DNA from 2 places in the Rummeliibacillus sp. TYF-LIM-RU47 genome. Region 1 is predicted to be linked to the other one. Evidence: a T-box and tRNA genes for the amino acid it is inferred to sense, from the RefSeq annotation. Region 1 holds a T-box; the other holds one or more tRNA genes.
What was found. The T-box of region 1 lies ahead of alaS (alanine--tRNA ligase). A T-box ahead of a tRNA ligase gene usually reads a tRNA of that ligase, here a tRNA-Ala.
Positions count from the first base shown of each region.

Region 2: it has a tRNA-Ala gene. The T-box ahead of alaS (alanine--tRNA ligase) is inferred to sense a tRNA for this amino acid. The anticodon was not compared.

Region 1 covers NZ_VVIR01000001.1:1,065,985-1,082,923, reverse strand. Annotated here, with positions in the region: gene F0527_RS05295 (phosphatidylserine decarboxylase) at 24-803, opposite strand; gene pssA (CDP-diacylglycerol--serine O-phosphatidyltransferase) at 890-1,429, shown strand; gene sigK (RNA polymerase sporulation sigma factor SigK) at 1,534-2,247, shown strand; gene mtnN (5'-methylthioadenosine/S-adenosylhomocysteine nucleosidase) at 2,506-3,201, opposite strand; gene F0527_RS05275 (YrrS family protein) at 3,348-4,154, opposite strand; gene F0527_RS05270 (hypothetical protein) at 4,319-4,531, opposite strand; gene greA (transcription elongation factor GreA) at 4,739-5,215, opposite strand; gene udk (uridine kinase) at 5,331-5,969, opposite strand; gene F0527_RS05255 (peptidase U32 family protein) at 5,970-7,244, opposite strand; gene F0527_RS05250 (peptidase U32 family protein) at 7,262-8,191, opposite strand; gene F0527_RS05245 (O-methyltransferase) at 8,197-8,829, opposite strand; gene mltG (endolytic transglycosylase MltG) at 8,965-10,080, opposite strand; gene F0527_RS05235 (DUF1292 domain-containing protein) at 10,159-10,452, opposite strand; gene F0527_RS05230 (DUF1292 domain-containing protein) at 10,577-10,864, opposite strand; gene ruvX (Holliday junction resolvase RuvX) at 10,874-11,293, opposite strand; gene F0527_RS05220 (IreB family regulatory phosphoprotein) at 11,296-11,562, opposite strand; gene alaS (alanine--tRNA ligase) at 11,636-14,299, opposite strand; T-box leader at 14,343-14,548, opposite strand; gene recD2 (SF1B family DNA helicase RecD2) at 14,616-16,939, opposite strand, start outside.
Region 2 covers NZ_VVIR01000001.1:1,866,443-1,883,381, forward strand. Annotated here, with positions in the region: gene ku (non-homologous end joining protein Ku) at 1-744, shown strand, start outside; gene F0527_RS09425 (hypothetical protein) at 897-1,304, shown strand; gene F0527_RS09430 (PRK06851 family protein) at 1,727-2,833, opposite strand; partial or broken gene F0527_RS09435 (branched-chain amino acid transport system II carrier protein) at 3,419-3,676, opposite strand; gene F0527_RS09440 (hypothetical protein) at 3,768-4,043, opposite strand; gene F0527_RS09445 (transglutaminase domain-containing protein) at 4,223-5,314, opposite strand; gene trhA (PAQR family membrane homeostasis protein TrhA) at 5,716-6,357, opposite strand; gene F0527_RS09455 (ZIP family metal transporter) at 6,454-7,179, opposite strand; gene F0527_RS09460 (CHY zinc finger protein) at 7,288-7,602, shown strand; tRNA gene F0527_RS09465 (tRNA-Ala) at 7,848-7,918, opposite strand; gene F0527_RS09470 (cation:proton antiporter) at 8,078-9,217, opposite strand; gene F0527_RS09475 (coiled-coil domain-containing protein) at 9,348-12,545, opposite strand; gene F0527_RS09480 (hypothetical protein) at 12,542-13,231, opposite strand; gene F0527_RS09485 (hypothetical protein) at 13,158-14,582, opposite strand; gene F0527_RS09490 (NAD(P)/FAD-dependent oxidoreductase) at 14,826-16,043, shown strand; gene F0527_RS09495 (hypothetical protein) at 16,085-16,939, opposite strand, start outside.

The DNA.
Region 1 (16,939 bases):
ATGGTTTATCTACGCTCTACAAATTATAGCATATGTGCAAATGCTTGACCCACTTGGATCTTTTGACCGGGAACAGTTTGTTCCAAGAATTCTGCGCTATTGGGTTCAAAAAGCATCACAACGGTTGATCCAAAACTGAAGAACCCTACTTCTTCTCCTTTTTTCCACTCTGTTGTTGTATTCGTCAAATGAATGGAATTCACGAACATGGCACCTACTTTAATGAACGCGCAAGTGGCACCGTTTGCTGTTTGTAGCTCTGTGATTTGTCGGTAGTTTTTTGAAATCGGCTGATCCCCATAAGTCAATCCTAAAGAATTAACGGGATAAGATTTTCTTCCAAGTGTAAATTGTTTTATCACTTCACCATCAATCGGACTATGAAGCCTATGATAATCCGCCGGACTAAGGTAAAACACAATGTATTTTCCATTGATATACTTTGCAATATTTTCTTCTTTGCCTAGTAGATCAACAAGGTTGTACCTTTTTTCCTTCACCAAAAATATACTGTTTTCTACAATATCGCCGCAGGATTCAATTTTTCCATCAACTGGGCTTGTATACAATTCAGTTCCTTCTGCAATCGGCCGAGCACCCTGTTTTAATTTCCGAGTGAAAAAGTCATGTAGATTGTGGTATGTGTTATTTTCCGTTTCTTGCGTATCAATTCCATATAATCGTATATAGGAAGAAATTATTCTTTTGCTAAAGCGAGAACCAGCTACTCCTCGCAGTATCGTAGACGACCACCTGCCGTTTGTTAATTCTACAAGTGACCGGTAATATTTTTCACGTAACATTGACAACCCTCATTTTAAAAAAGTTTTACACTCCCAATTAAAAGAAGTATAATATTGTAATACTGAACATAAAGGAATGATGTCCATTGTTTTTAATTGAAGTAGTGGATACCACAATTAAAAAAATGAAAGCACACTTAGCTAATACTATCACACTAGGGAATATCTCATTCGGCGGCGCCTCTATTATGGCAACCATCCATGAATCCTTTAATTATGCTGTATTGTTTATTTTCATAGCTGCCTTTTTGGATCGTTACGATGGCAAAGTGGCACGGAAATTCAATCAAGAATCAGAGCTAGGAAAACAATTGGACTCCATGAGTGATATTATATCATTTGGTGTGGCTCCAGCGATATTAATGTATGAAATGACACTTGTCCATTTTGGCACGATCGGTATGATTGTCGCTGTATTATATATTGCATGCGGTGCATTTAGGCTGGCTCGTTTCAATATTACAGAATCCAATGGCTATTTCAGCGGTCTGCCAATTACCGCATCTGGTGCTATCTTAACGTTAACATTTTTCTTCATACCGGTATTATCCCCAGTTTTTTATATGTTTTTATTCCCACTTCTATCAGTTCTTATGATTAGCACGTTTACATTAAAGAAGGTTTAATTTGGCGAATAAGTATGACCTGCATTTGCAGGTCATTTTTTTGTTGTAAAATGACTTCTCTTGTCATATGATGTGTTACTCACATGTAAGGAAGGATGACGACAATTAGCTCCCTTTTAACAGCCATCATGCAACTGTGGGTCGATCTCCCCGTCTTACTTGGCTATTTAAAAGGCCAATCGTTTCCGCAACCCTTTTCAAAAGAGGAAGAAGCCGAGTGTCTCGAACGGTATATGAATGGCGATGAATCTGCAAAACTTGAACTCATTGAAAGAAATATGAGGCTTGTTGCGCATGTCGTCAAAAAATTCCATCCGAAACACGAACAGCTTGATGACTATATTTCCATTGGGACGATTGGGTTAATGAAAGCGGTAGCAAGCTTTACGCCGCAGAAAAAGACGAGGCTTGCTACATATGCAGCTCGTTGTATAGAAAATGAAATACTAATGCATTTAAGAAGCCAGAAAAAAGTTCAAAAAGACGTGTCTTTACACGAAACCATCGGCTCTGACAAAGATGGTAACCCGCTAGAAATTGCAGATTTTTTGCAAAGCGATGAACCTTCCACCGAACAACAGATTGAAAGGTGTGAAGAAGAGCAGCTTTTATATGAGCATCTAGATTTATTAGATGACCGTGAATTAAGCATTATTCAACAGCGCTATGGACTCGGCCAGCAAGAACCCAAAACCCAGAAGGAAATTGCAAAAGACATGAATATATCCAGAAGCTATGTTAGCCGCATTGAAAAACGTGCACTAGTCAAACTGTACCAGCATTTAAAAAAGAAAAATCATCGAAATTTCGAGCAATAAAAAAGAACTGCCATATATATGGCAGTTCTTTTCTATCTTTAAGATTCATTCATTCGGAAACTTCTGATACCATTATAAGGCTTAATACTGCTGTAATTGCCATAGCCGCCGCCATAATAAAAGTCATGAGAATCCCTCCCGCATCCTAAGTATGTAAGTATCTGTTGCTTTTATCTTACCACTTAAAAGAAGGCTTTGAATGGAACATTATGAACAACTGCTGTCTAAATTTTGGATAAATTGTGTCAGGCCACTGCCTTACGCTAACTTTGAAATAACCTTCAAAACAATCTCTGTTGAATGTTTTGCTGCTACTTGTAAAAATTCATCAAAGCTGATTGCAGATTCTTTGCCAGCAATATCAGAAAGAGCACGAATGACCACAAAAGGAGTATCAAATTGATAGCAAACTTGCGCTACAGCAGCTGCTTCCATCTCAACAGCTTTCATTGATTTAAAATCCCCACGTACTTTTTCCACACGAACAGGATCGTTCATAAACGAGTCGCCCGTTGTGATCAGACCAACTGCAAATTGGTGCTCGCCTATTTCTGTTACAGCTTCTTTCGCGATTTCGATTAGTTTTTGATCTGATTGGAACATAGCTGGCATTTGTGGAACTTGTCCGATTTCATAGCCGAAAATAGTAGCATCCACATCATGATGCCTTACTTCGTCTGAAATAACTATTGCACCGATATCAAGATTTTCATCATAGCCGCCTGCAGATCCTGTATTAATGACAATATCCGGTTTGTATTCATGCAGTAGCAATGTAGTTGTCATGGCTGCATTGACCTTGCCAATCCCGCTCTTCAGAAGGATGACATCATGGCCTGCGTATGTACCTGTCGTAAATTCACTATGCGCCATGGTTCGGCTCTCCGTATTTTCTAGTGTGTTTCTTAAATATTCTACTTCTTCTTCCATTGCGCCAATGACAGCAATTCTCATTTTTATACTTCCTTCCTTAAGATAAATCTACTCCGTACTGGGCCGTAATCTTCCCTTAGGAGATAGTCACTTATACTACATAACGCTTATTATATTACAACATAAAGAATGGCGATGCCTCACTTATTGGGGGCATCGCACATATTTTAATAAGCGCCTTGATGTGTTTTTAAGACTTCCAATTTAGTTGGTTTCCAACCTTTATTAGAAATCCACTCCATTGAAACACGATAGTTCTTGGTCTTGTCTTTTGAAGAAACAATCCCGATTGACGTATTCGGGCTACCACCGTTCTTAACATACCATATAATCATATCATTTTCATCTAAGCCTGTCGTATGAGCAATCGTTTTTATTTTTTCGTTCCAATCAAGTGAACCTTTTGTATAGCTTGAATTATGGACATCGCTGGATTCTTTTTGTTTTGTTTTAGTTGGCTTCCATTTTGAATCGGTAACAACTTTTTTCACGTTTGGATCGTTAGATTCTTCGACTTTAGCCGTATGACTGTATTGGTCACTGTCTTTCTTACTTTCTTCATTATCTTGTGTTTCATCTGATGCTGAATTATTCTCTTCATCACTAGCCGTCTCTTCTTGTTCACTAGACGAATTATCGTCTTCCGCTTGTGCATCACTTTCTTCTTCAGCTGCGTCTGCTTTTTCTTTCTTGGCCTCTTCCGCTTGTTTTGCTTTCTCTTTTTCTAGCTCTTTTGAATCTTTTTCTACTATATTATCTTTTTCGGATTCATTTTCTTGCGGTGTTTGTTGGGCAACTTTATCACTTTTAGTGTCTTTGTTATGCGAGCCGCCAATGACAATGAATCCAGCTACAACGAGTATAAGTGCAGCTACAACACCAATTAACACATTCAATATTTTATCCATTTTCTTTTTATCTGTGTTTTTTGGTTTTTTGCCATTCGGATTATATCGGCGTCCAATTTCAGCCATAAGTCTCCCCCTTACTTCTTTACATGATGACGCGCATCATCTGGTTTGGTTTCTTAATACTCTTGTCTATCATAGCATAAAAACAGAATACGCTTCTAGCTTTGCGAGTATACATGAAAAGCATTCCAGGTAGCCCTATAGCGTATAAAATAAGGATTAAAGTCTTATTCATTTCTTTTACAAGTAACCGCAGACCCAATAACATGCTTTTTAATTGTTACTGTCGTTTCATTTCCGTAGTTTTCAAAACAATCAGCTATAATTAATTGATTCGTATGGTACTGATATTTAATGATGATCATGAGTGATATACCCAAAGTTAAAATGCCAACGCTACCGAAAATCGCGATTAACTTTTTCTTTTTAGATGTTTTCAATTAAATCTTCCTTTCCTTCGTTTAATAATTCAGAATATAATTTATTTACTCTTTCCTCATTCAACCATTTAATAATGACCGATACGTTTACTTAATCTATTTATAACAAAAACCTCACTTGTTGAATACAATAATTTCCGCTTAATTGCGTTTAATAAAAAAAAGAAGACAATACAAACGATTGTCTTCTTTAAAAGGATTTACTTTTTATTTAATAGAAATAATCTCGACATCCATGTCTCCACCAGGTGTATTAACTTTTACGCGGTCTCCTACTTTATTGCCAAGTAGGGCTTTAGCGATTGGCGAATCATTTGAAATGCGACCCTCGAAAGGATCTGCTTCTGCTGAACCTACGATTGTGTAAGTTTCTTCGTCGTCTTCCTCTAGGTCCTTGAATGTTACTGTACGGCCAATTGTTACGATATCAGATGTACTTGCGCCTTCTTCGATAATCATGGCATTACGAATCATTGTTTGCAAAAGCGAAATACGGCCTTCTACAAAGCCTTGTTCGTCCTTCGCAGCATCATACTCGGAGTTCTCCGATAAGTCACCAAAACCACGAGCTGTTTTGATGCGTTCAACAACTTCTTTACGTTTAGTTGAAATTAAGAATTCTAATTCTTCTTCTAGTTTTTGCTTACCCGCTGCAGTCATTGGGTATTGTTTTTCTGCTGCCATTTTATTCACTCCTCGATTGCTTCTTCATCATCTTAATAAAAATACTATGTCGCTACTCGTTAAAGCATGCGACATAGTTTCTAACAAGAATATTTACTAATCATTTACAATGATATTACACAATACTATTTGTTTCAAGAATTGTTTTTATTTTTGTAACCATTAAATCAATTGCAACTTCATTTTGGCCGCCTTCTGGAATAATAATATCTGCATAACGCTTAGTTGGCTCAATAAATTGATTATGCATCGGACGAACAACAGAAAGATATTGCTCAATGACAGAATCCATTGAACGACCACGCTCATTGATATCGCGTAAAATACGGCGAATAATCCGCAAGTCTGCATCCGTATCCACAAATAATTTAATGTCCATCAATTCACGCAAGCGCGGATCAAAAAGTACCAAAATTCCTTCAAGAATGATAACATCTTGCGGATCAATATGAATGGTTTCTTTTGAACGTGTATGTAGTGCATAATCATACACTGGTTTTTCAATGGACTTTCTTTCTAATAAACGCTTTACATCACTAATTAATAAATCCGTATCAAAAGCATCCGGATGATCATAATTCGTTTCTAGTCGTTGATCAAATTCCAAATGGCTTTGATCTTTATAATAAAAGTCTTGCTCAATCACTACTACTGAATGTTCTTTAAATACATCATGGATGGCATGTGTCACACTTGTTTTGCCAGACCCAGAACCTCCAGCGATGCCAATCACAACTGGACGTTGTTTTTCCATCTATCGCATCTCCTTGCGCATCATATTCATTGGATACAGCTTCTCAGCACATTTGAAACGAACGATTTGCAATGGATGTCTAGCAGCATCAAGTGCTTGTCCATCTTCATCCCATACTTCGTCAATGACAACTTTAAAGTTTTCAATTTCAGGTCCGAAAAACTCTACTTCGTCGCCAGGTTTAAAGTAATTGCGTTGCTGTAATGTAACCATTTGTGTTTCTTCATTGTAATCTAAGACCATGCCAACAAAATCAAATTTCGTTTGCTTGCCATGTTCACCGAACATTTGTTGTTCATATCCAGGTTGTCCTTCAAAGAAAGAAGAAGCTGTTTCACGGTTTGCACATTTATCTAGCTCTTCAAGCCATTCACGTTTAATTTTGAAATTATCAGGATCTGCACAATATGCGTCGATTACTTTACGGTAGACACTGACTACAGTAGCTATATAGTGAATTGATTTCATACGGCCTTCCACTTTTAAAGAATCGATGCCTAAGTCAATAATCTTTGGAATAGATTCGATAAGCTTCAAATCTTTCGGGCTCATTGCAAAGGCTTCGTTGCCTTCTTCAAATAAAGGCTTTTCTTCACCATCTTCTACTGCATATAAATCATAATCCCATCGACATGATTGGCAACAACCCCCGCGATTAGAATCACGCGCAGTCATATGGTTAGATAAAACACAACGACCAGAATAAGCAATACACATTGCGCCATGAACAAATGACTCAATTTCAATATCCACTTTTTCTTTCATTAGTTTGATCTCTTCCGCACTTGTTTCACGTGCTAACACGACACGCTCTAATCCTTCTTCTTTCCAATACTGAACAGCTTTCCAGTTGGAAAGGGATTGTTGTGTACTTAAATGGATTTCTAATTTTGGTGCAACAATTTTACATGTTTCAATAATTAATGGATCCGCTACAATAATACCTGCTACTCCTGCGCCTTCCAGTGCTTTTAGATATTCATCAAGCCCATCCATATTATCATTGTGAGCAAAAATATTCGTTGTCACATAGATTCTGGCACCATATTTATTAGCAAACTCTACGCCTTCGCGCATTTCATCAATTGAGAAATTTCCTGCGTTTGAGCGAAGACCAAATTCTTGGCCGCCGATAAATACAGCGTCTGCACCATAGTGGACTGCAATTTTTAATTTTTCCAAGTTGCCTGCAGGTGCTAGCAATTCGGGTTTTTTAACGATGACTCTTTTGCCATCACGAATTTCGCTTATCGCATCGTCTTTTAATAATGTCACGGTCTTTTTCTCCTTTCCTAGTATACAGTTTCCTTGAAGAAGAAGCCTGTATCCAATGGACGCAACTCTGGTTGAATTTCTTCAATTTTTGCGAGTAGTTCTTCTTTTATATCGAAGTATGCATCAGGAGATTCCGTGTATGCATCGATTGCTTTGCGGTAACACTCTGTTACTGCGACTACATATTCTTCTGTATGCAAAACACCCTCAATTTTGAAAACGTCGATTTCAGCTTCAAATAATTCGTCTAATTCATCAATAATACACATATCATTCGGACTGAAAATATGCGTACCGTTTAAATCCTCGTATATTGGATATTTGCTGTTTCGTTCTGGATCATGCAAGAACATATTGCGATTGTTTTTCCGTTTTTCAACTTCCATTGCTTTGCCTTCATACATGAAGTAATGGCCGAGCAGTGGGCGTTTCGACTGGAACATACATGTCATTCCGTGCACTTGGACTTCGATTTCGATTTCGGCATTTTCTTTAATTTCAACTATTTCATCCATGCTCAATTCACGAGCAAGGACAGCTCTTGTTGCACCGCGTTTGCCCCAATAATTAGCTTGGAACCAGTTTGTTGCAATTGTTTCTGGGTTCCAATGTAATGGAATGTTAACGTCTGCTTCGCGTCTAGCAATGATAACTGATGGATCGCCAAAGACGATGCCATCCACTCCTATTTCTGCTAATGCTTTCATATAAGGTGCTAATGCATCCACCCGATCATTATGGAAGATGGCATTCATCGCAACGTATACTTTTTTTCCAGCATCGTGAATGATTGCAGTAGCTTCACGTACTTCTTCAATAGTAAATTCTCCTGCTAATCGTAAACCAAATTGCTGTTCACCTATTAAAAAGGCATCTGCACCTGCTTCAATAAGCGCTTTAATATGTGAAAGCGATTGTGGAGTTACAAGTAATTCAGGTTTTGTCATTATGGTCACCTCTTTATACAAATCAATAATCCATCACCAACTGGGAAGAATGTGGATTGGTAATCTTCATTTTCTATCATCCAATCCGCAAATTGATGCAAATTACGAATCATCGTTCTTTTCCGCCTAGGTACCTCTGAAAGCTCTAGATCGGAAAGGCCGTGCATATACATATTATCGATATATATAATACCGCCTTGTTTTATAAGCGGACTATACTTTTCAAAGAACTTTTGATATTGTCCTTTTGCAGCATCGATAAAAATAGCATCAAATGCTGAGTGATGATTTTCTATATCTACTTCTAATGCATCGCCTGTGATGATTTCCACTTGCTCAGCAACAGAAGATTTCGAAAGAAAATGTTTAGCTTGCTGTACACGATTTTCATCTCGTTCAATTGACACTATTTTTGTTTCGGGCAATGCCTCAGCCATACGAATGGCAGAGTAGCCAATTGCAGTGCCAATTTCTAATATACTTTTAGGTTGTTGGATTCGGAGCATTTGCAGCAATAGTTCAATTGCTGGCAGTTGCATAATAGGCACAAAGTTTTCTTTTGCGAATTGTTCCATCTCAGTAAGCAATGGATTTCGTGGTTTTATAAAGGACATTGTATATGCATCCGAAATAGCCATACAATTCCCTCCTTATTTTTTCAAAAATACACTTTATCTTATCACAAAAATAGAAGAAAAGCGAGAGCCGCTCTTCTCCTATCTTAGTTATTCAAACCTAATTTCAATAAATCGGTTCAGCATCTTTTTCCTAGTTTACTTTATATATTTCTCAACTTTACCTAAATGTTCATCATACGTTTTAGAGAAGTGATTGTTGCCGTTTTTGTCTGACACAAAGTATAGGTATTCTGTCGTTGCTGGATTTATTGCAGCTTCAAGTGATTCCTTACCTGCGTTTGAAATAGGGCCTGGTGGCAATCCCTTAATCTTATACGTATTGTATGGATTTTTCACTTCTAAATCTTTATAAAGGACCCGGGATTTGTGCTCTCCTAATGCATAAAGAACAGTAGGGTCGGTTTGAAGTGGCATTTTGCTTTCTAAACGATTATAAAAGACACTAGCAATCGTTTCACGGTCTGTTTTGGCTGTTGCTTCTTTCTCCAAAAGGGAAGCAAATGTCAAAAATTTATGAACAGATAAATGTTTTTGCTTCAATTGGCCAGAGTAATTAGTGATAACCTCATTGGTCTGTGCAATCATTGGCTCTATGATTTCCTGTAATGTCGGCTTCTCTTCGAAATACGGGTATGTCGAAGGGTAAAGGTAGCCTTCAAGCGGATAGCGTATATCTTTTTGGTCAATTGCTTTTGTAACGGTGCGTGGATACGCTTTTTTCATTTGTTTAATGAATTTCTTGCTATTCACGAGATCCATAAACTCTTTTTTCGAGTAGTTTGTACTTTTTTCAACTTTTTCTGCAATTTGGTCAAGAGTTAATCCTTCTGGGATTGTAATCGTAAAGATTGGCGTACGGTACACTTTCCCTGTTTTCAGACTTTTGATAATTTCATCGATCGTCATAGAAGACGTCAGATTATAGGTACCTGCTTGAAATTCTGATTCATTTTTTACCTTTGTATAATACTTGAAGACTTTAGCATTTTTAATAATATTTTTATTCTCCAAGGTTTCGGAAATAGTATCAATCGATGAACCGATCGGGAGATTAACTTTGACTGTTTTAGTTGCATTTTCATCTACTGGCTTTAACGCATTATTTACATAAAAATACATACTTATCCCAAGAACCAGTGCAAGTGCAATAAATACTCCGGATGCAGCTAATACAATTTTACGTACAACCCTTTTTTCAGACTGCCGCTCTTTTATTTTATTGATTTGATCTTGGTTTTTCTTCTTTTCCACGTAGGCAATTCCTCCTTAACGGATGTTTGCTGCACAAAAAAGCGGAATGCTAGTTGCTCATTCCGCTTAGGCAAACAATTACTCTTCGCCAAATTCAGCGTCAAGAGTGTTTAAAACTTCTTCCACCATGTCCCATTCTTCATCAGTTTCAATAGGAACAAGTTCTCCGCCTTCACCATCTTCAGCTGGGACAACAGCAGATGCAAAGATTTCAACTTCTTCGCCTTCTGCAGCGCCTTCTTTATAATAAAGTACATAGGAGCGGTCGAAATCCTCAGAGTCGAATGTATAAAGTACCGCGTATACTTGTTCGTTACCGAATTCATCTACTGCCACGATGTGCTCGTGATCATGTTCGTGTTCATGTGCCATTTAGGTCACCTCTTCTATATATTTTGTGCTGTCTACTACAGCAGCATCTTAAGTATTGCTTTTATAATGGATAAATACATATTGCTGAACATTTATTTTAAACTAAACTGCCAACTCTCTGCAATTATCCTTGTTCAATATCCTCATCCAACTCTTCAATAACAGATTCGATGTAATCCCACTCTTCATCTGTTTCGATTGGAGTAAGTTCACCATCTGTTCCATTATCAGATGGTTCATAAGAGGATGCGAAGATCTCAACTGTGCCATCTTCGTCTTCTGAACCCATAATAGAGTAAAGTACATATGATTTTCCGAATTGTTCGGAATCAAATGTATGAAGCACTTCGCAAAGTTGCTCATTGCCTTCATCATCTACAACTGTAATATGTCTTTCTTCAAATTCTTCCATAATTCCACCTCATAACTGTTTTCGGTCTAAGTATCCTTGAAGAATCATAACCGCCGCCATTTTATCAATGACTTTTTTTCGATTTTTGCGACGTACATCCGCTTCGATTAGCAAACGTTCCGCAGCCATTGTTGTCAATCTCTCGTCCCAAAGCGTTACTGGCTTAGAAAATGTATCTTCTAAAAGCTTTGCATAGGCCTGTGATGCCTCGCCCCTTGGTCCAACGGTATTGTTCATATTTTTGGGGAAACCTACAACGAATTCAGCAATGCCATACTCATTCACCAGTTCTTGGATTCTTTCAATGCCGAATTCATTATTTTCCTCATCGATTTTTACCGTTTCGATACCTTGGGCTGTCCAACCTAGCGCATCGCTAATTGCTACGCCAATCGTTTTGGAGCCAACATCTAAACCCATTATTCTCATCATTATGCCTCGTTATTCTTTTTAATATAGAACTTAACCAACTCTTCTAAAATTTCGTCACGTTCAAGTTTACGAATTTTGTTCCGTGCATCCTGATGGCGAGGGATATAAGCAGGATCTCCTGATAATAGATAACCAACGATTTGATTGATAGGATTGTATCCTTTTTCTTCTAGTGCTGCATGTACTCGTTGCATGGTTTCTCTAACTTCTTGTTCCATCGATTCTTCAGGGAAATTAAATTTCATCGTCTGATCAAACTTACTCATGCAGGGCACCTCACTTTAAAATAGTAGAATAACGTCTTGTATCTATGTTAGTATACCCTATTCAACAAACCTTTTAAATAGATTTTACATAATTATACACGGAATCCAACGCTTCTTCCAATTTAGAAGCATCTTTTGCACCCGCCATAGCCATATCAGGACGGCCTCCGCCTTTGCCTCCGCAAATCTCAGCAACTTCTTTCACAATCTTGCCTGCGTGATAGTTTCCGTTTGCTAGATCTTTTGTTACCCCGGCAATCAGCATAACTTTGCCTTCAGATGCTGCGCCTAAAACAATGACACTTTGGTCCATTTTAGCTTTCAAATCATCCATTAGTTGGCGTAATTGATTGTTGTCTTTTGCTTCAACTTTTGTTGCCAGCACCGTTACATCGCCGATTTTCTGTGCTGATGATAAGATAGTTGAAGCTTGTGCACCTGCTATTTTGGCAGATAATGACGCATTCTCGCGTTGTTGCTCTTTCAACTCTTGTTGAAGGCTTTCTACACGTGCGACTAAGTCTTTCGGATTTGCTTTCAGCAAACTAGCTGCTTGTTCTAAAACATGCTGTTCTTCTTTCGTTGCTTGATATGCAACTTTGCCTGTTACAGCTTCAATACGTCGTGTGCCTGCACCAATACCGCCTTCTGACATGATTTTAAAGAATCCAATTTCAGAAGAACGTTTAACATGGATACCACCGCATAGTTCAATAGAATAATCGGACACTTGTACTACGCGCACCACATCACCGTATTTTTCACCAAATAAAGCCATTGCACCAATTTCTTTTGCATCTGCAATTGGCATCTCCTCAATAACTACTGCGATGTCATCCCAGATTTTTTCGTTAACGATCTGCTCTATTTTTTCTAACTCTTCTTTAGTAACAGCACCAAAGTGTGAGAAGTCAAAACGAAGGCGATCTGGTCCTACATATGAACCAGCTTGGCTTACATGATCGCCTAACACATCTTTCAGTGCGCGTTGCAATAGATGTGTTGCTGTATGGTTCTTCACAGTCAAGTTACGTTCTGTGCGATCAACTTGTGCAAATACATCTTCACCTACATGCATTTCGCCAGATTCAACAATAACTGTGTGCAATGCTTGGCCATTTGGCGCTTTTTGTACATCTTTTACAAATGCTTTGAATGAATCGTTGCTAATTGAACCATGGTCAGCGATTTGCCCACCCATTTCAGCATAGAAAGGTGTTTCAGCAAGAATAATTAGTGCTTCATCACCCTCTGAAGCTGTTTTTTCGATTTGTCCATTTACTACCATTGCCGCAATTGTTGTGTTTGTCTCAAGAGTTTCATAACCCACAAATGTGCTTGCCTCTGTTAGGTTTGCAAGTACTTCTGATTGAACATGCATAGAATCGACATCTTGGCGCGCATTACGAGCACGTTCACGTTGAACTTCCATTTCCGCTTCGAAACCTTCAACATCCACTGTCATGCCTACTTCTTCTGCATATTCCTCTGTCAATTCAACTGGGAAGCCGTAGGTATCATATAAACGGAATGCATCTGCTCCAGGAATGCTTGTTTGCCCCTTCGCTTTTTGGGCTTCTACCACTTCATTGAAGATAGAAAGGCCATCATGTAATGTCTCATGGAATCTTTCTTCTTCGTTCTTAATAACGCGAGCGATAAATTCAGCTTTTTCTTTCACTTCTGGATAGAAGTCAGCCATGATCTCACCAACTGTTGGTACAAGTTGGTACATGAATGGTTTTTCGATACCTATTTGTTTTGCATATCGTACTGCACGGCGAAGTAAACGGCGAAGCACATAACCACGACCTTCATTTGAAGGTAATGCTCCATCACCAATTGCAAATGCCACTGTCCGGATGTGATCTGCAATGACCTTGAATGGCGTGTTTATATCTTCCTCGCTGCCAAAGATTTCATTTAAATCGATTTCATTTGGGCGTTTATATTTACGATTTGCAAATTCTTCAATTTTTTCGATGATTGGCATAAACAAATCTGTGTCAAAGTTAGTTGGCACATCTTGAACAACTGAAGCCATACGTTCTAGGCCCATACCTGTATCAATGTTTTGTTTTGGCAGAGGTGTATATGTGCCATCTGGATTATGATTAAATTGAGAAAAAACAAGATTCCATATTTCTAGATAGCGCTCATTTTCACCGCCTGGATATAATTCTGGATCTTTCAGGTCGTTGCCGTATTTCTCCCCGCGATCGTAGAATATTTCTGAGTTAGGACCACTAGGACCCTCTCCAATATCCCAGAAGTTCCCTTCCAAACGAATTAGGCGTTCTTCTGGAATACCAACTTCGTCTTTCCAAATCGTATAGGCCTCATTATCTTCCGGATGTATGGTAATGGACAATTTTTCACCTTCAAAGCCCATCCATTTTGGATCTGTTAAGAACTCCCATGCATAGTGGATAGCTTCTTTTTTAAAGTAATCACCAATAGAGAAGTTCCCAAGCATTTCAAAGAATGTATGGTGGCGAGCTGTTTTACCGACATTCTCAATATCATTCGTACGTATTGCTTTTTGTGCATTCGTAATACGTGGATTTTCAGGGATCACTGAGCCATCAAAATATTTTTTTAACGTTGCTACTCCGGAATTGATCCATAGTAATGACGCGTCATTGATTGGCACAAGCGGCATACTAGGTTCTTGTTTGTGTTTTTTCTCTTCGAAGAATTCGATAAACTTGCGACGAATTTCTGCTGATGTTTTCATTAATTTTCCTCCTTTTATATATAAAAAAACCCCCATCCACTGTAACAGGGACGAAGGTTTCTATTCGCGGTACCACCCTAATTATAATAGCTTTTGCTATTATCACTTAATTACCTTAACGCGGCACACGGTAGTTTTTGGCTACACTCAGGAATAGCTTTTCCAAATTGGTTGGTGAAGGTTCTCACAGCCTAGGAACCTCTTTCTGTACACGGACCAACAAGTACTTTTTTCCTTCAACGTATTGCAGTATTAGAGATCAATCTTGTTTAAATAGGATAACTCTTACTTATTTTAAGAAATGCTTTTACTTCTGTCAATTCTCATTATTCATAAAATCATAAGGGCTAATGCCGGCCATTCCAATCATTGGATGAATGCCTGAATAATTATCTAGCGTTAAAGTAACAGGTACCTTGTCTTCTACTGATTGTATTGCTTCTTTCTCAGTTGGGTCCGATTTTGTATCATTCTTTTCTTCTAGCGATTTGATTTCAGTTGTCTCTTCCAATGATAAACGCTCTACAAGTGAGGTATGGCGTTTCATATCATCTGTTTTTTGAAAGCCATACACAAATGTGTCTGGCTCGCCACATAGAATAAGAAAATTTTTAGCTCTTGTAATGCCTGTATATAGCAAATTTTTCCGAAGCATTTTGGAATAACCGCGGACTATTGGCATTATAACCATCGGAAACTCGCTTCCTTGCGATTTGTGAATGGAGCAGCAATACGCAAGCGTTACCTGATTTAGATCACTTTTTTGATACGTTACTTCAATGCCATCAAACGATACAACCATTAAATCCGTTTTTTCAATCGTTTCTTTTGCCTTCACAATTGAAATGACTTCACCCATATCGCCATTAAACACATTATTATTTGGCTGATTAACAAGTTGTAGCACTTTATCGCCAATCCGGTAAATTGTATCACCAAAGGCAATCTCTTTTGTTTTTTGGGATTTTTTAGGATTTAGTAATTCTTGTAGCATTTTGTTCATTGCATCAATGCCAGCATTGCCACGATACATTGGTGCGAGCACTTGGACGTCATGAATAGAAAAGCCTTTATTAATAGCACTCTTGACCACTTGTCCTACAACGTCTGCAATTTGATCTTGGGTTGCACGTATAAATGAACGGTCGCTTGTTTTCACCATCAAGTCTTGAGGGACAGTACCACGTTTCATTTCATGTGCCAACTGAATTATTGATGATCCTTCTGATTGCCTATAAACATCTGTTAACTCCACTGTTGGAATGGCTTTTGAGGCAAGCAAATCCTTTAAAACCTGACCAGGGCCTACCGGCGGAAGTTGGTCTTGGTCGCCTACAAATATTACTTGGCAGTCATCATTCAATGCCCTCAAAAGTTGATGTGCGAGCCATGTATCAACCATTGACATTTCATCGACTATAATAAGCCGCCCCATTACTTCTCGCTCCACATCTTCTTCTTTTTCTTGACCCGTGAAACCTAGCAAGCGATGAATAGTCATTGCAGGCAGTTCCGTTGATTCGCTTAAGCGTTTGGCAGCTCTACCCGTAGGAGCCGCAAGGACGATTGGAAAGGCCTCTTCTTTCTCAGCGTAATCTTTAGGATTGAGCGAGAGTCCATGCAGTTCTGCATAGACATCTACTATCCCCCTGACAACTGTTGTTTTCCCCGTTCCGGGGCCCCCCGTTAAAATCATTACAGCTGAATTAATAGCCGTTTCAATTGCCTTTACTTGTGTATCTGCATATGTAACACCAAAGCGCTCTTCTGCTTCACCAATTACTTTCCTTATCTCAGAAGAAGGAAAAGATGAGTGCTCTTCGTTTTTTTGAGCTAGCTCTGTAATCTTTGAAGCAATGCCTATTTCAGAATAATAAAGAGACGGCAAATAAACTCTTGTTTCTTCACCGCAAACTTTGCCATTCTCGCCTAGTTCAATTATTGCTTGGGAAATATCATCGTATTCAATCGTGCATGACTGACTCGATTCAAGCATCGCCTTGGAAGCAGGCAAAATTTCTCTTGCATCTAAAAAAACATGCCCTTCTGATAATGAGGCAGTGTTTAACAAGTGAAGTATAGAGGCTTTGATGCGGTCGGGATGGTTGCCGGTGATTTGTAGCCTAGCGCCCAGTTCATCCGCTCGCTGAAAACCGATCCCCTCAATATCTTCAATGAGGCGGTACGGATTTTTTTGTAGTACTTGTAGTGTCTCACCTTCATACATTTGATAAATCTTCACAGCAATTTGAGCACCAAATCCCCATTCGTTCAATTGAATCATAATGCGGTCAAGCCCTAAATTTTGCTCAAGTACAGAGCGCAGTGTTTGTTTTTTATCTTCTGTTAAGCGTGGAACGTCATCCAACACATCAGGATTTTCAATGATGGTTTTAATAGCATCTGCACCTAGCTGTTGAACAATCGTTTCAGCTGTACGGTGGCCTATCCCCGGAAATAAATCGCTAGATAAATATTGCACGACACCTGTTTCAGTTGCTGGAATCTCTTTTTCAAAAGTGGCAGCTTGAAACTGCAGCCCATATTTAGGATGCTGTTTCAGCTGCCCTGTATAACGGTATAACGCTTCTTCTGAGACAGCAGGAAAATAGCCTGCGACAATAATCTCTTTTTCTTTAT
Region 2 (16,939 bases), 800 kb from region 1:
GATGTGAAGCTACGCCAGCTTCATAAAAAATGCAATACTCCAATCAGCTATAAAAAGGTGTGTGAGGGCTGTGATCAAGAAGTCACAGAGGATGAAATTGTTAAAGCATATGAGTATGCAAAAAACAAGTTTGTGGTATTAGATCAAGAAGAACTTGAGAATTTACGAAAAGAAAATGAAGACAAGGCAGTAGAAATAATTGATTTTGTAAAACTTCAAGAAATTGATCCAATCTATTTTGAAAGAAGTTACTATATGTCACCAGATGCGAATGGCAGTAAAGCATACACTTTATTAAGAAAAACGCTAGAAGAATCAGGTAAAATCGGAGTGGCCAAGATAATTATTCGTTCAAAAGAACAATTAGCCATCGTAAGAGTGTTTAAAGATGCACTTGTAATGGAAACAATTCACTTTCCAGACGAAGTAAGAAGCATCGGTGAAGTACCAAACATTCCAAGTGAACAAACTGTTGTTCAAAAAGAATTGGACACTGCTTTACTATTAGTGGATCAACTCACAACAGCATTTGACCCTAATAAATATCAGGATGAATATCGTCTGCGTTTGATGGATTTAATTGAAGAGAAAAAAGCAGACAGTACGGTTACTGCATCTGAAGCTAAGCGGCCTTTGCCTGATAATGTCACGGATTTGATGTCAGCATTACAAGCATCCCTTGATAAAACAAAGCCGAAGAAAACAACACGTAAACGCAAAACTTTGAAAGAAAAAACTTCTTAAGTTAAAGGCCTTCAGAGATAATTCTGAAGGTCTTTTAGTATTTCCTTATTAAGTCGATTTCAAGATGCCTTAAAATGTTTAATTCTAAAGACATACTTAGAGCACTTTCATTATATATTAAAGAAATCTGTTCTAAGAAAGTGAGGATTAAAATGGAAAGGCCAGCGGGAGTTACTTATATTAGCTTTTTATTCATCTTAGGAAGCACTTTCTTAATATTCATTACTTTTTTTACCCAGCAGTTGCCTCTTTCAATTGAACACGCACCTATCCTCGGCATTTCTGACTTTCCAGAGGATTTGCTTTGTATATTGCTAGCCAGCATTGTATCGGGCATAGCATACGGCTATATGCAATTAAAGAAGTGGGCATATATTGGAATGATTATTTTTTGTCTATTGAGTTGGTATACATTTTTTCTCGGTTCTCATTCCTTCTTTAATCTTTTCGGCACTCTTTTTGTTGCTTGGACTGTAATAGTGATGGTGTATACATTGCTTCAGTATAAATCTTTCTTTAAGCCTGATAGAAAAGTCGCTCAACAAAAGAAATTTTTATAGTTCGACAGAAATCCTTTTTACTTGCCCTTTTATCTCATTCTGGTGAATCATGTCGAATGAAGTACAGGGATTGTTTACTTTTTAATTAAGTAGCACTTTAACTACCAGCCAAATTTCGACAACGGTTATTCGACATTGAGTTTCATTCATAATAATTATGTAAACTATTAAATTTATTTCAGCTTGTGAACCACAATTTATTATTAAAGATAAAAGCTCCAACTTAATGCAAAAAGCATCAAATTGGAGCTTAATAAAGATAACCCAACTAATCGTTATTTAAGCTTCTCAATAATAAGTTGAATAACCTTTTCCTGTGTTTCTTTAATAGTTAGCATTTCGTTCCCCAATTTTTCTAACTCTAATATCAGTTGTTTTAATGTCTCATCAAGTTGGTGTTGTTATTAGGGGCTGAGGGTTTATTACAATCTATTGAACACTTCAGCTTTATTTTGAATAGCTTCCTCTAATTGAGTTGTAATTTGGTCGACAATCTTAAAATCAGTAGCATTTACATAAATGTTTTCTAGTTTTTCATGTGCATTTTTTGCTTTTGCCAAGTAGACTGTCGCTTCATCCATTGAACTTTTATAGGCTTCTTGAATCTCTTGAAGTTCGCTTTCATATTTTTCGTCTGTACCCGAAGTGATGGCTAGGTTATATAAATCAATGATTTCATCACCTTCCCGGGTAGGAAAATATTCATGAGGCGCTGTGCTATCAAAGATTGCTATACCCAATTCTCTAAAAATCAACATATCTAGACTGTTTGGATCAAAACCACAATGGTATATTTCTACGTCAAAGCCCTTAGCTTTCGCCGTTTTAGCTAATCTTTTGAGTAGTGTAGATTTACCAGTACCTGGTCTTCCTTTTAAGAAATAGCGCTTGCGCAGACCTTCTGTAAGGTTTGGTACAAAATCCACTGCTCCGATAGGTGTTGCAGCACCTAAGAATCTATGAAAGATTGCAGAATCTTTATTTAAAGTTAGATCGCCAAAAAATTGTTTTTGAAGATCTTCTGCTAATTCATCTAACTGATCGTAGTCTGTATTGCTGATAAATATAGCTTCCCATTCATCATGGATTGCAAGCGCCTTGTTATAGTTTTCATACGCAGTAGTATAAGCTTGTTGTTTTTCAGCAGATAATTGTTGAATGACATCCTTATTTTCTGCAAGCTGTTTGGTATCCCATGCTGCACTTAGATTAACGTATTCCTCAACAGCACCCGGAATCTTTGGCTCAATTACATGGGGTGCTGTTCCATCAACTATTCCAATCTTTAAAGAAGGGATGACTATACCATCCAATGAATCAGCATCTGATGAACAGTGAAGATATTCTGTATCAAAGCCTGCTGCCACCATTGACCCAGCAATCTTCTTCATTAAAGTCGACTTGCCGTTTCCTGGTCCTCCCTTTAAGATGTATAACTTTTCTAACTTGTTAAGTGCAGATTCAAATAAACTATAAAAACCCTTTGAGGTATTGCCTCCTGCAAAATAATGAAATTCATTTCCTTTCAATGATGTATTGCCCCTCTCATAGTAGATGTATTACTTAATTAGCATATGCTAAGGGGTGCCTATAGGTGACTGCCTAGCAAATTTAAAAGCGGGGAAACATTACTTCATCTAAAAATTGCTGATTTCTTGTCCTCAAAAGAAATAAATCATACTCAACTCTAATTTTATTCTACCTATTGTATCTTCTCTAATTTTATTCTACCTAATGTATCTTCTCTAATTTTAATTCTTCCTTTTCCCGATCTTCAAAAGCATCATTTAATTCATGATCAGATGATTTCTTTCTATATAATAGACCGCCTGCTACAAATCCTAAAATGGCGTGAACCAACCAAGCAAATCTATTCTAACTGAGTGGCAAATACTCTAAGCCATTAAATAGCAATGGCACGTTAATGCCTATCCCTCCAAATGTCTCAACAAGACTAACAATAAACGTCAAAAGTATCGCTCCTCTTAGGAACCTGAATTAGGTATGAACCGATTGAATGTACCAAGCAAGATTAATACAATGCGACGTCAGACATGCCAAAGCAATGGCGATCGCTAAGAGTACACCTCCAAAGTCCCCCAAGATTGTGTGGACTAGCTCCGAAACAAGCGCTGTATCAGCCAATCTTTTGGAAATACACTGCTCCCTGTAGCCCCAAGGTATAACAAACCTCCATAGACAATGAATAAGCCTGCCCCAGCAATTGCTACTCCTCGCCATGCTATCTTTTTCATAGAAGCACCTTTATAACCATATCCAACTATGGCAGCGATAAAGATGGGTGCACAGAAAATGCCTGTTACGACATCTCCAGTTTGGTATGCATGAATAAAGGCATTCAAAAAGCATCTTTCACTGAAGGAGGAGCCGGCATACCAATTGGACTAAACATACCTTTAAAAACGATGATGACTAAAACAATAAGAATAGGTGTTAGCCATTTCAGGAAGAATATGAAAAACCACTCTGAGCGGTTAATCGCTGGGTTACACCACACAGCGGCTCCCCTGATTGAAGCACGCTTAATATGGTACTTTCTTCGTTAGGTAAATCTTTATATAGATGGGTCACTTTTTCCCCAATGAAGTTCTCAGTTTTAAATCCTAAATGTTGAAGTATAGATAGATCAGCCATATCATAAAAGATTGTTCTTCCTTCTTCATTAACGATCAAAATATTCTCATAATCATGTAGAGGCGTAATTCCTTGTAAGTGCATCCCTCGCACTCCTTTTGGATATTTTTCTATTATAATATAACAATTTTCAAAACTCTGGACGTAACCAAACTTTATAGAACTAGTAAAAAACCTTTCAAACTATAAGCAGTTCGAAAGGTTTGATAAAAGTTAATCTAAATATATACTAGACTTTTTAATACATTTAACCATTTTGCAATTCATTTGCTGGCTGACTCTGTATATTGGTTAATGCTTGCGAAAATCGTTCCGCTATATTGTGTTCCATCTTCTTTCACTTTGGACATATTGCCTGTGTAGTCTTTTAATAGTAACCAGTTGTCCTTTGCCTCTATATTTTGTAGAGGCATCACGTGCTGAAGAAGAACTGATTTTTGACTTGTTGTTGTATTCCACTTATATAGGTTTGATTCATTTGGTAATGTATAAAAAACATTATTGTTGTCTACTGCAAATGCTTGAGCATTCATCAAACCTTCGTATTTTTTGCTTTTCGCTTGAAAAAGCGAGTCATAATTCCACATATGATCTTTTGCAAGTTGATTATCACTAATCAAAAAGTAGTTAAGTCTGTAACGTTCACCTCGGTCAGGCATAGGGTCATTCCAAGTGATATCAAGGTTGTACCATTTACCATCCAGCTTTACTTTATTCCAGGCATGGTTTTCACCTTTAACTTTACCTGTAATGTATTTGGTTTGCAGTCCTGATTCTCTTAAAAGCAAATCTGCAGCTAATGCGTACCCTTGGCATACTGCTTTATGGTCAAATAATGCAGCATATGCAGAATGACCACCATGAGTTGCATTTTCGCTATACTCAATATGGGAGGCCAAATAGCCATTGATGAAAAATACCTTTTCAAAATCCGTCATCTTCTGAATATGATTATTTTGAATTATTTTTTTTACTTTGTGGTGTATCTTTTTCTCTTGATCTGCAGTAGTTAAATAGAATGTTTTTATTTCGATTTTAGTAAAGCCCATATTGGAAGATATATAGTAAGAGTAACCATCTAAATTGCCAAAACCATAATTGCCGACAGAACTTATTTCTTTGAAGACGCTTTTCAGCTGTTGTTCTGCTTCTTTAGCCTTATAGATGGGGTATTTTGTTTGAATGGTGAACTCTGGTTTTACTTCATTCAAGTTTTTTAAGATTTCGTGCTTTAATTGCTGCTGTGACTCAACTTTCGGCGTACCACCTGATGCATATACATTTAAATGGATATAATAAATGGCAGCACCTAAAAAAATGAAGATTCCAAGCAATACGGCAAGAAATTTCTTCATATGCTTTCCTTCTTTCAATATTATAATCTATCAAAAACATATCATTTTAAGTGAATCTATATATTAACTATAATACAAAATCACTAAATTGAAAGAAGCATATTTTGCCACTCTATCCAACGTATTGTTTATGTTATGCAGTATCTTGATATTTGCCACAAGAAAAGATACTGAGACAAGAGTATTTTAGGTATTAAAAAAACCGAACTCTATGTGAAATCAATTTCACATTTGCCGGTTTTCTTTTAATAATTTTTCTCTTGAATGTAGTCATAATGAAAAACTTACATAAAATTACGATCATCCGTGTTCCGTTCCATTTATAATGATTATATAAAGTTCAATTATTCAACATTGGAAGGAGCTATTTTTTATGTTCCAGCCTTTTGCGCTTTTGAAATTTATAAATAATCAATAATACACCAATACATCGATGCACTACCTGCTAAGACAAACAAATGCCAAATTGCATGGTTGTAGGGAATTTTATTGTTTTGGTAAAAATAAGCACCGACTGTATAAAAAATGCCACCTGTTAGCAAAATCAAAAATCCCATCCATGTAATATGAGCAACTAATGGGTTAATAGCAATAACTACAAGCCATCCCATACTTATATAGAATAATAAGGATAGCTTTTTGTAGCGATAGATGAAGAAACATTTACAGACAATTCCAATACATGTGAGAATCCATTCAATCAAGCAAATGGTTATGCCTAGCTTGCCCCCAACCCCAATTAGTGCGATTGGCGTATATGTACCTGCTATGAAAAGATAAATAGAAAAGTGATCTAATTTTGAAAAAACATGCTTATATTTCTTGAATCCGTGAAATAAAGTGGAAGACAGATAAAGAATCATCATTGTTAATCCAAATACTATAAAGCTTGCCATATATATTGATGATGAAACAAGATTCGCTTTGTGCATTAACAAAAATAAAGCGGGAATGGAAAGCAAAAATCCTACACCATGTGTGATGACATTCCAAAACTCCTCGTTATGATTATCGTGTTCTGTCATATTTATTGATTCGCTCATAACTTTTCCCCCTTTTGTTATTGCTTGTATAATTATTATGAGAGTAATTAGGTATTTTTCCAACTGCCCAATGTCATTCATCGACTATTACAATTATCATATTGGTGGAAAAAAGAAAAGAAAACTTGCCATGACGAACATACCCAAAATAAGATATTTCAAAACATATAAAAATGAAGTGCGTCCTGCTGCTTCCATTATAATTTCCTTCCAAACTACGCTTATAATCATTCCTATAGAGAAACTTAGAAGAATAGCCCAAAAAATTGGATAGGACGCTCCAATGATACTCCCAAGAATTGCTCCAAGTCCTACTGGAAATGACACTGCTAGCAGAATGAATATGTGTCTTTTAAATGATATCTTTGCAAGCGATAAAGGAATAAATATTGCCAGCCCTTCAGGAATATTATGTAAAATAATAGGAAACAGTAATGAACTACTCATTCCAGTTGTTTCGCCGAATCCTAATGACAAACCTAGAGGTAGATTGTGAATTGCTATACTTAAGGCTAAAATAGCTCCTGCCCTACCATGTTGCTCCCTTTGAAAATTCATTGATTCCATCTCACCATGCATGAATCCATGCAATACGCTAAACGCAATAATTCCCCAAAATACACCTATGCCAAATATCAACACACCACTTAACTGTAAGCTTTCTGGAATGATTTCGATAAAAAGCAGCCCCAGTAGAATACCTGCGCAAATGCCATTAATAGCAGCCGCTTTTCGTATTGTTCCTTTAAAAAGAGTTGCAAGTATACCTCCAACACCAAGGCCGCTGGCAGTTGCCAAAAAACCAATAATTCCTATCCCCATCTATCCACCTCCACATTCTGTTAAATATATGGATGTAAACTTCATTTTATTCAAGTTGTTGGAAAGGGATATGTTACAATTGTAGAAAAACTTAAAGGAGATTGTAAATTGCGAGTCTTAGGAAATGTTATTGATCAAGAAACACGATGTACTCACTATCATACAGTTCTCGATGTCATTGCTATCAAATTTGCTTGCTGCGGCGAATATTATCCTTGTTATAAATGCCATGATGCAAACGCCAATCATCCAATTCAAAAATGGACTAAAGAAATGTTTGATGTACAAGCCATATTATGTGGGGTTTGTAAAACTGAGCTCACTATTCATCAGTATATGCATTCAAATCACTGCCCCTCTTGCAATGCAAAGTTTAATGACGGCTGTGTAAATCATTACCCGATTTATTTTGATATGGATTGATAATTTTTAAAATTTAATTGACCCGTTTCTACTATAAAAACCGACGTATATGTGACATTAAATATATTTTGGTTTAATTTTTTATTATCATCTTTTCTCCTTTGCATTTGTGTACTTAACGCTGTTTGAACATTGGCTTTTAAATGATTTATCCAAAAAACCTAAAAAAACACCCCACAATTCAAATTACTGAATTGATGGAGTGTGTTGGTTAAAAAATCGACCTAAAAACAACGTAATTTTAATGGAGATAAGGGGAATCGAACCCCTGATTCCACAATGCCATTGTGGCGTATTCCCGCTATACTATATCCCCGAGAAAATATTTGGAGTTTGCTAATGCCCCGTTTTTATAGATTTATTATATATTATTCTCTGTGTTTCAAACAAGAGAATATTATCTTGTTATTAGTTAGAAATAATCTTAAGTCTATAGACAAAACGCCCAATCATATGATTGAGCGTTTTTTGTATTCTAATTTTCTTGTCTCTTCCCAAATATTCCTTTAAGGAGTGGTGGTGTAGCTAATGTTGTAATAACGACAACAATAATCATTGGCGTATAATACTCTGTTGGCAATAGTTTTGAATCTAGTCCCATTGCTGCAATAATTAATGCTACCTCCCCACGAGATATCATACCTGCTCCGATACCCATTGATGATCGCATAGAAAAGCCTGACATTTTTGCGCCAAGACCCGACCCGATGAATTTCGAAAGAAGCGCAATCAATGAAAATACAACGATAAGCCATATTTGATTTCCGATACCTGCAAAACTAACGGATAAGCCAATGCTTACGAAGAAAAATGGTACAAATAAGCCATTTGCAATCGGCTCAACCTTTTCCTCAATTTCCTCTTTAAATTTGGTCTGAGATATGGCAATCCCCGCGAAAAACGATCCAATAATCGCTGCAATGCCTAGAGAATCTGCGAAATAGGCAAAGCCAAAGCAAATAATTAACGCACCACTAAGCAATGGCACTGTTACTTTTAATTTTGAAAACAGTCTCAAAAACGCAGGTACAACCCAGATTGATACTAAAATAATGATAGCAAAGAAGATGACTTTTTTACCTATCAACCAAGTAATGCTAACATCAGAGTCCCCAAAGAAACTCATTGCTACTGCCAGCATGACGACGACAATAATATCATCTAAAACTGCCGCACCTAGCAAAGTAGAACCTTCTTTACTATTTAACCAACCAAGTTCTTTTAATGTTTGGACCGAAATGCTGACAGAAGTAGCGGATAAAAGCAATCCTATAAATATAGCTTGCGCTGTTGATAAACCATAATAAATGGATCCTGCATATCCCAATAAAATAGGAACAATGATACCACCTACTGCAACTAGTAAAGCAGCCTTTTTGTTTCGATTTAAATCCGATAAATTTGTTTCAAGTCCCGCCAAAAACATAAGGAGGATAACACCGATTTCACTGAATTGTTTCACAATATCCGTATCGTCAATCCATCCTAATAAAGCAGGTCCAATAACAATACCAATAATAATCTTCCCTAATACAGATGGCTGCCCTAGCCTAACACTCAAATGGCCGGCCAATTTAGTCGCTAGTAATACAAGCACAATTTGTAAAATAAACATATTTTCCCTCCTTGAAAATAAAAAAACACATGGCGGTGCCAGATTGACTGACTCCACCATGTGTTACATTTAAATATTAATTTATATACCTAGTATACTATACTCCATGCCAACTGTAAAAGAATAAGTCTTATTTTACAAGCTGAATACCTTTGATTGCACTTTCCACTTTTACTGCGTCATGCTGGACGATGAAAACCTTGCTATACTTTTCATAGTACCTGTCATCATGTGCTTTAGGTGACAGGATAATAAGCTTGCGCTCTAGTTCTCTAGCATACAATTCAAAAACTTTTTCTTTTCGGTTTTCATCTAATGCACTATCAAATTCATCTAGTATTATATAACCTGGTGTTGTATCTAAATGTTGCAATAAGGTGAGTGCAAATAGGAGTGAGCTTAATGATTCTTCCCCGCCCGATACACCCTTTCCATATTTTCCATTTCTCGCTTTTACACTCACATCTTCTAGCCTTCTGCCATGACCCGCTTTATGCGCCTTTACATATAATTTAAAAATAGCTCGTCCCCGTTTGTCTTCATATCGTTCCCACATGATTTCGCTTTCGAAGTTAAATAGGCTCATATAGGCTTGGAATTTTATGTTCAAAGCTTCAACAAGTACATGGACCGTTGTATCCAACTTATCTTCTTTATCTACTAACAAAAGCCTTTTTTCTTCTACTAATTCTTCCATCAAAGCGGCATTATATTGTTTTTTCTCGTACTCTTCTTTCCGTTTTTTATAGTTTTCTTCGGCTTGTGGATCAACTTCTCCCTTACGTGCATTTTCAAAGGCAACTCGCGCTTTTTCATTTTCCGAGAGCAGTATTGGCATCGACTGGCTAGTATCAATTTGCTTCTGCATTGCTACTTTGTATAAATCAGGAATTAGGTGTTTTAGCTCCTGCAGAAGAATTTCGTAGCGGGTAATTTCCGCTTGATTAGCTTCTATTTTTTCTTCTAAATGTGTTCTATCCTTCTCCACATTAGTCATTTCCCGTTTATTGTCATCTATATCAAACCCTAAATCTCTTATATTGCGGTTAAAATCTCTTGTAAAGTCATGCAATGATTGCACTTTAACATAATACTCTTCTTTACTTGCTCTAATAAGATGTAATTTGTCTAGTATGTCTCTTTCTTCTTGTTCTAGGTTGGTTAATTGTTGCTGTTCTTCTTTTAATTCACCAATCCGCGAATAAATATCAAGTTGTTGCTCTAGAAATTGCATACGGTGCACTACAAATGCGAACTCTTGCTGTAGCTGTATTATTTTCTCTTGTACATCCTCTGATTGATTTTGCTGTTCTTCCAGCTGCTTGTTTATTTCTGCAATAAGCTTTATCTTATCGTTTCGTTGGTCTAGCTCTAAATTGAATGCTTCTGCTTTTTTTACATCTTTTAATACACTTTGCAAGTCACCAATTTCTTTTTCATATTTGGCTAAATTGACATTGATGTCCAATTTTTTTTGTTGATTTTGTTCGAATTTTTTTTGTAGTAAAATCAATCTTTCTTCTGAGGATCTCGGACTAAGAATGAATGTATCCTTTTCCTGTCTCCCTCTGACGCCTCGTACATCTTCAATGCCATTTATCTTCAAGAGAGGGGTGGTTTGTAAAAATTGATCCACCCAAAAAAGTACTTTTGATGCTAAAATCACTTCTTGCTCTTTGAGTCCCTTTTTTATTTTTAATTTTATTGTCGGCAAACTGTCTATAAACTTAGTTGGTATAATGGATGGCAAAGGCACATGGTATAAATCATTCGCGGGCTCACATGTCCTTGCCATGTAAAATATAGTGTATTTAATAGGGTCAAGCACTATTTCATCTTTCAAAGTTGCACGTTCATCTAACTCTACTAAATCTCTCAATGTATAGGTAGTGATTCCTTGTTTCCTAAGGATCGATATTGCATCTAATTGGCGACGGGATAGCATTTTATCTTGTTTTAGCAACTTAATTTCTTCAGTCAAAATTGTTTCTGCTTCTTCAATCCTTGGCAATTCTTTTGCTAAATCATTATATTCTTTTTTATTCTCCAATAGCTTTACTTCTACTTGATGGCTGCTTATGTAAAGAGATAATATATTTTGATAGTCGTCTTCTCGCTCATCAAGAGACTGTATCGATAATTCTTCTTGTACTTTTCTATACTGTAAGTCATTGATTGTCCTGGAATGAAGCTTTTTTGAATGTAAGAATGAATCGATATCTTTAGCCAGCTGTTTCTCTCGTATTTTACACTTGTCCATTTCTACGACTATTTCTTCTTCGGTATACATCATTTTTTTTCGGAGTTGTTCTGTGTCTTTCAATTTTTCTTGTAATCGTTGAATTTGTTTTTTTATAACTTCATTTTTTTGATTTAGCTTTTTTTCACTGTTCTTTAATTGTTGAATGTATTGCTCTGCTTCGTTCAGTTGCTGTTGTTTCATTGTCTTTCTATCCTTTAATTCTGCCAACTGCTGTTGCATGATGTCTCGTTTTTCTACTAGTCCATTTATATATTTTTCCTTTATGGCTATATCTTCTTCATGTTTATTTTTTTCGAATCGTAATTTTTCTCGAATACAGTGCATTAACCATATATGTTTCTCTCCATTTTTTTTCAGCGTTTTTTTATTATTACTAAAGTGTTTATAGGCATCCTCTGCCATTTTTAATTGGCTTTCGATTAACTTCAGATTGCCAATTGTTAACTTAAAATCTGCTTCCATCTGTTTATAGGTTTCAACGGTCGCTTCCCATTCCCTTTGCAAGTCTACTATATGGTACATTTCACTCAACCGCCGAAATCGCTCTTCAGGCGACATAGCCGCAAATTGATTGACTTCGTTTTGATACCAAATAAGGTAATAAACATCTGGATGAATTTTATATTTAAATTGCAAATCTTCTCGATACATGGATAGATTTCTACCTTCGTTATCGCCTGATCGATATGTCGCTATCAACTTCATTTCATCCGGATATTCCCCTGTATACACAGCGTATTGCCGTTGGATCATATTTCCTGGCTTTTGTTGAATCAAAAGCTGAAAACCTACATACGGCGCAGCGTCAATCAGTGAAAGACCAGTATTATGGAATGTTAGAAACACCTCTGCATTCCATGTTTGGTTAGGAGCCAAGTTGGCCGATCGGAGCCCTTCAATTTCAACTTGAGAAGAGTACAATACAGCCCCAATCGCGAATGTAATAGTGGATTTACCTGCACCATTTGGACCAGCAATCAATACATGTTCACTATCTCTACCAAAAGAGATTTTCGTTGGTCTATAATCTCGTATGCCACTAAATTGCAAACTGTATGGGATCATTGGTTCTCCTCCTGCTCATATAAATTATAGCGTCTAAAGAATTTAACCACTTCTTCCTTGCTTAACTGGGAAGATTGAGCAAACTCTGTAGCTCTTCTTAAGAAAGAATTAGAAAACATATGCACCCCGATCGCCGTTACCTTGTATGCCTGTTCCTGTTGTGTTCGCTGTACTTCTTCTACAGCACCAATCTTTTTTAAAATATCTATATTATTTTGCAGTTTACGACTTGCATGCTGCATTTCGTGCCCAAAGTCAGTCAGTAATTGCTGGAGTAGCGTAAATTCATGACTTAAGACCTCTTGTTGATAAAACATATAGAGTAATATGGCAAGCGCCTCTTTATTTAAAGTAGTTTTTGCTTGTTTAGCTGGTATACGCATCATGATAATCAACTGGTCTCTTTTTTCATCATAAATCACTTTAAAATATCTAGAGATTGCTTGATTTAAGCGATTGATAAATGAGTAAAATGCTTGATCATCATTTTTAATACCTAGCATTTTTTCAGCTTCTTTTCTCTTCAATCCGTAATTTTGACCTCGAATGGCAGAGGAAGAAGAGAACAATAGCTGCATAAATACAAGCTCCTCTTCTGTTGTTAGAAATGCTCTAAGATTTTGCAACATCGTTAACGGATTTAGATTCTGGGTTGTATTGCTTAATTGTAAATTTTCTATCGTCATCATTAATCCACTCCCATTCCTTGTCGTATGTTTGCACTGCTTTTTTTGATTCCTCTGTTATTTTGTGATTGCCTACTAATGCAGACAGCGCGAGCATTGTCCGAATGCTGTCTCCCCAGCCCGGAGATGCTGATTCTATAATCAGCTGTTCTACTTCAGCTTCTTCATTATTTTCTAAGTACTGTTCTACATTATCTGTTGAAATCATGGCTTTGGTCATTTGCCATGATGCTTCTTGAAAAGCTTCATCTATTTCATCTTGATTGATTAATAACTCCTCAAATAATATTTCACTTTGCTTTATATCTTCATCTAAGATTTGAGGTTCATAGTTCTCCAAATAGTCGATACTGTCCTCAATATCTAAATGACTGATGGGTGCTGTAAATTTTATGGGCAACCATATACCATCAATTACTTCATCTTCATAAAGCCCCTGCTCCATAAAGCTCAGAATTTCGTGAGCATTCGGAATATTAGAGTCGTTAGGAGGCTCGTACATCGCAATGATAAATTGACGTACTTTCTCAAGTGAAATGTTTCCTGTCAAAGGGGTATCTTTCATCAAAGTAAAACGATTATATTTATTTAACAGACTACTACTTAAGGCTGTCCCCTTTTTGATGGAAGATTTCCCTCTGCTAATAAGTGGGCTTTGATTTAATACCTCTTCTTCTAATAAGCGTTCGGATAACTTTTTATCAAGTTCCATCATGAGAAAATGAATTTTTTCTAACTGAGGCAATGCGTTTTTATCTGCCAAGAACTCTAATTGCCTTGATTCGATTTGGTCTGTTGCATCTTCTAAATTTTGAATCATTGAAGCTAACGTATGATCACCAGATACTCCCTGAGAATCGTATGCTTCACTAATCTCTGTGTCTCGCTTAGCTTGATATAGCAAACGTGAGATATCATCTTGCATATGGTAAGCAAGTGAATCATTAGCTAGCCTGATTAATGAGTCGATCATCCTTTTGCCTCGGTCAAGTAATTTTAGCTGCGTTGACTCCTTAGAAATCCAGCTGTGCTTTGAAAGCGTATTGATAATCTGTTTAACTCGCTCATTAGATGGCGCTACACCCTCCTGATAATACTCGCAGTAGCGAGAGAGTAACATCTCTTCACCATCAATAGCTTCCGCTAAGCCAACTGCTTGTAGTTTTAGCAATTCGAGCACACGCAAAAACTGAATAATTTCCAATGGTGATTGATACATTTGTTTGGCAGATAGTTCATTTAATACACCGGAAAGTGAAGCAATATCCCGCATAGTTTTATGAAATTCCCCACGTTCAATGTTCTCGTTAAAAATTGAAATAGACTTCATATTTTTTAAAGATTCCAACATTTCCACACATTACACCCCCAGTTATTTTTTATTTTATGAAAATGTCATTAATTAGAGCATACTTCAATCACTGTAGGTGAAAAGTAGCTATATAAATGCGCCTATGTTGTTCAACTCTATACATGCACTTTTTAACAACCTGTTAGCTGTATCTTATTCTATATATAACTATATCATAGCACGTTACACGTTACACTTTAAGAGAAAGAGGGTAAAAACTCCTATAGAAAGCGAGTGAATAAAATGGAAATACATGACGGAAAACTTTATTGGCCAAATACAGTGCCTTCTTTTGAACCGAAAGAAGTAACACCATCTAAAAGTTATGATGCTATTATAGTAGGCGGGGGCATGTCTGGCTGCTTAACTGCTTATGCGCTTGCAAAAGAAGGTTTACAGGTTGCTATATTAGAGAAAAGAGCATTTGGAGAAGGTAGTTCGAGCGCCAACACAGGATTGCTTCAATATGAGAATGACATTATGCTCTGTGAGTTAATTGATAAAATTGGTGAGAAAGCAGCTATATCTTTTTACAAGTCGTGTGATACAGCCATGAACGATTTAGAGGCTTTGGCTGTCCAATTGCCTGATGAAGCAGATTTTATACGAAGACCTAGCATCTGCTATGCAAGTGCAAGTACGGAAGAGGATATTTCTAAAATACAGCGCGAATATAAAACTTTACAAAAGAATGGATTTGATTGTAGCTATTGGAATGAGGATGAAATAGGCAGTAAGATGCCATTTACAAAACCTGCCGCCCTTTTAACATACCATGATGCAGAAGTGAATCCATTAAAACTAGTATTTGGTGTATTACGAAAAATTGAAGATCTCGGTGGTCACCTATTATCGTTTACTTCTGTATTAGATGTTGAAGAAAACGGCGAACTTCTATCCGTTAAAACATCAGATGGTGTTTTCAGTACAAAGCATATTGTCTATACAACCGGCTATGAGCCAACACCAGTAGGTAAGAGAAAAGGCGCCATCCTCAACCGTTCATATGTCATTGTAACAAAACCAATCAAGGACTTAACAAGTTGGTATCAAAGAGCACTCATATGGGAAACAAAACGTCCTTATCTCTATTTGAGAACTACGATAGATGGTTCAATTATTGTCGGCGGTTTAGATGAAGAGAATCCCAATAGTGATATAAGCGATGAACTGCTAAAAAAACAATCTCAAAAGCTGCTTGAGGAAGCACAGAATTTATTTCCAACGTTGCCTCTAGAGATTGCATATTCCTATGTTGCGACATTTGGAGAATCGAAAGATGATTTACCATTTGTTGGAGAACACCCTACGAATAAGCATCAATATTACCTATTAGGATATGGAGGCAATGGAACAGTGTATAGCATGATGGGCTCTAAAATCATTCGTGATTTGATCCTTCATAAGTCCTCTTGGAAAACGAAGACAATCCAAGTGAACCGCAAATACGGCATATCCTAAGATCTTCATAAAAAAAACGATTCTCCTTAGAGAATCGTTTTCTAGTTTAATATTTCAATGCTAGTTAAAAAGTAATCTTTATCATTTTGAGGGATTAAACCATTCATTTTGATTTTTTGAAGTTTTTCTCTTTTTGTCGAAGACAAGTTATATGTTTCTATAAAAAAGTTCCCTTCCTCATCTGAATAAAGATGGTGGATTCGGCCATTTTGGAATCTAACTTGCTCAAGCCTGTGATTCGCTATTGACTCAAATTCTAAGTTCAAATATTTCTGTATTTTTCCATCCCTACAATTATACCGATACACTTCTCCTAAACCATTTACATAATAAAAATGATTTTTGTATAGATAAGAAGAATGGTTAAAGTTATTAGGCAATCCATTATCTACTTGTTCTTCTGAACGATAGCTGATAAATGGCTTAATTTCCGTTTCTTTTGTTTGCCTATTATAAATAATCAACGAAAGGTCTTCTCGTTTTTCTGATTGATAATCCGTCATCACAAAATAGTAGCTGTTTTTATCGGCCATAATCGGACTTATTATATCTAGATTAGATGGATGTTTTAATGGAAGTTCTGTTAGTTTTATAACTTTGGCCTCTTTTTCTCGAAGAAATACCTCTTGCAATGAAAAATGATCATTAATTAAATTTTGGGTGAGTACAACTAAACGATCTGATAATTCCCCTACACCAGAGATAAAGCTAGGGACTTGTGATACGTGGAATCGTTTCTCTTTACTATTGCCAAAACGAATAGATGTTTTGTAATCATATTTCGTGCTGAAACCTGTATTATACAAGCTATAAAACTGATCCGTTGCTGGCAGATAACCCGATTTTATACCTCTCAATTCGCTAGGCATCTTTTGTTTTTTTGTATTCTTTCCGAT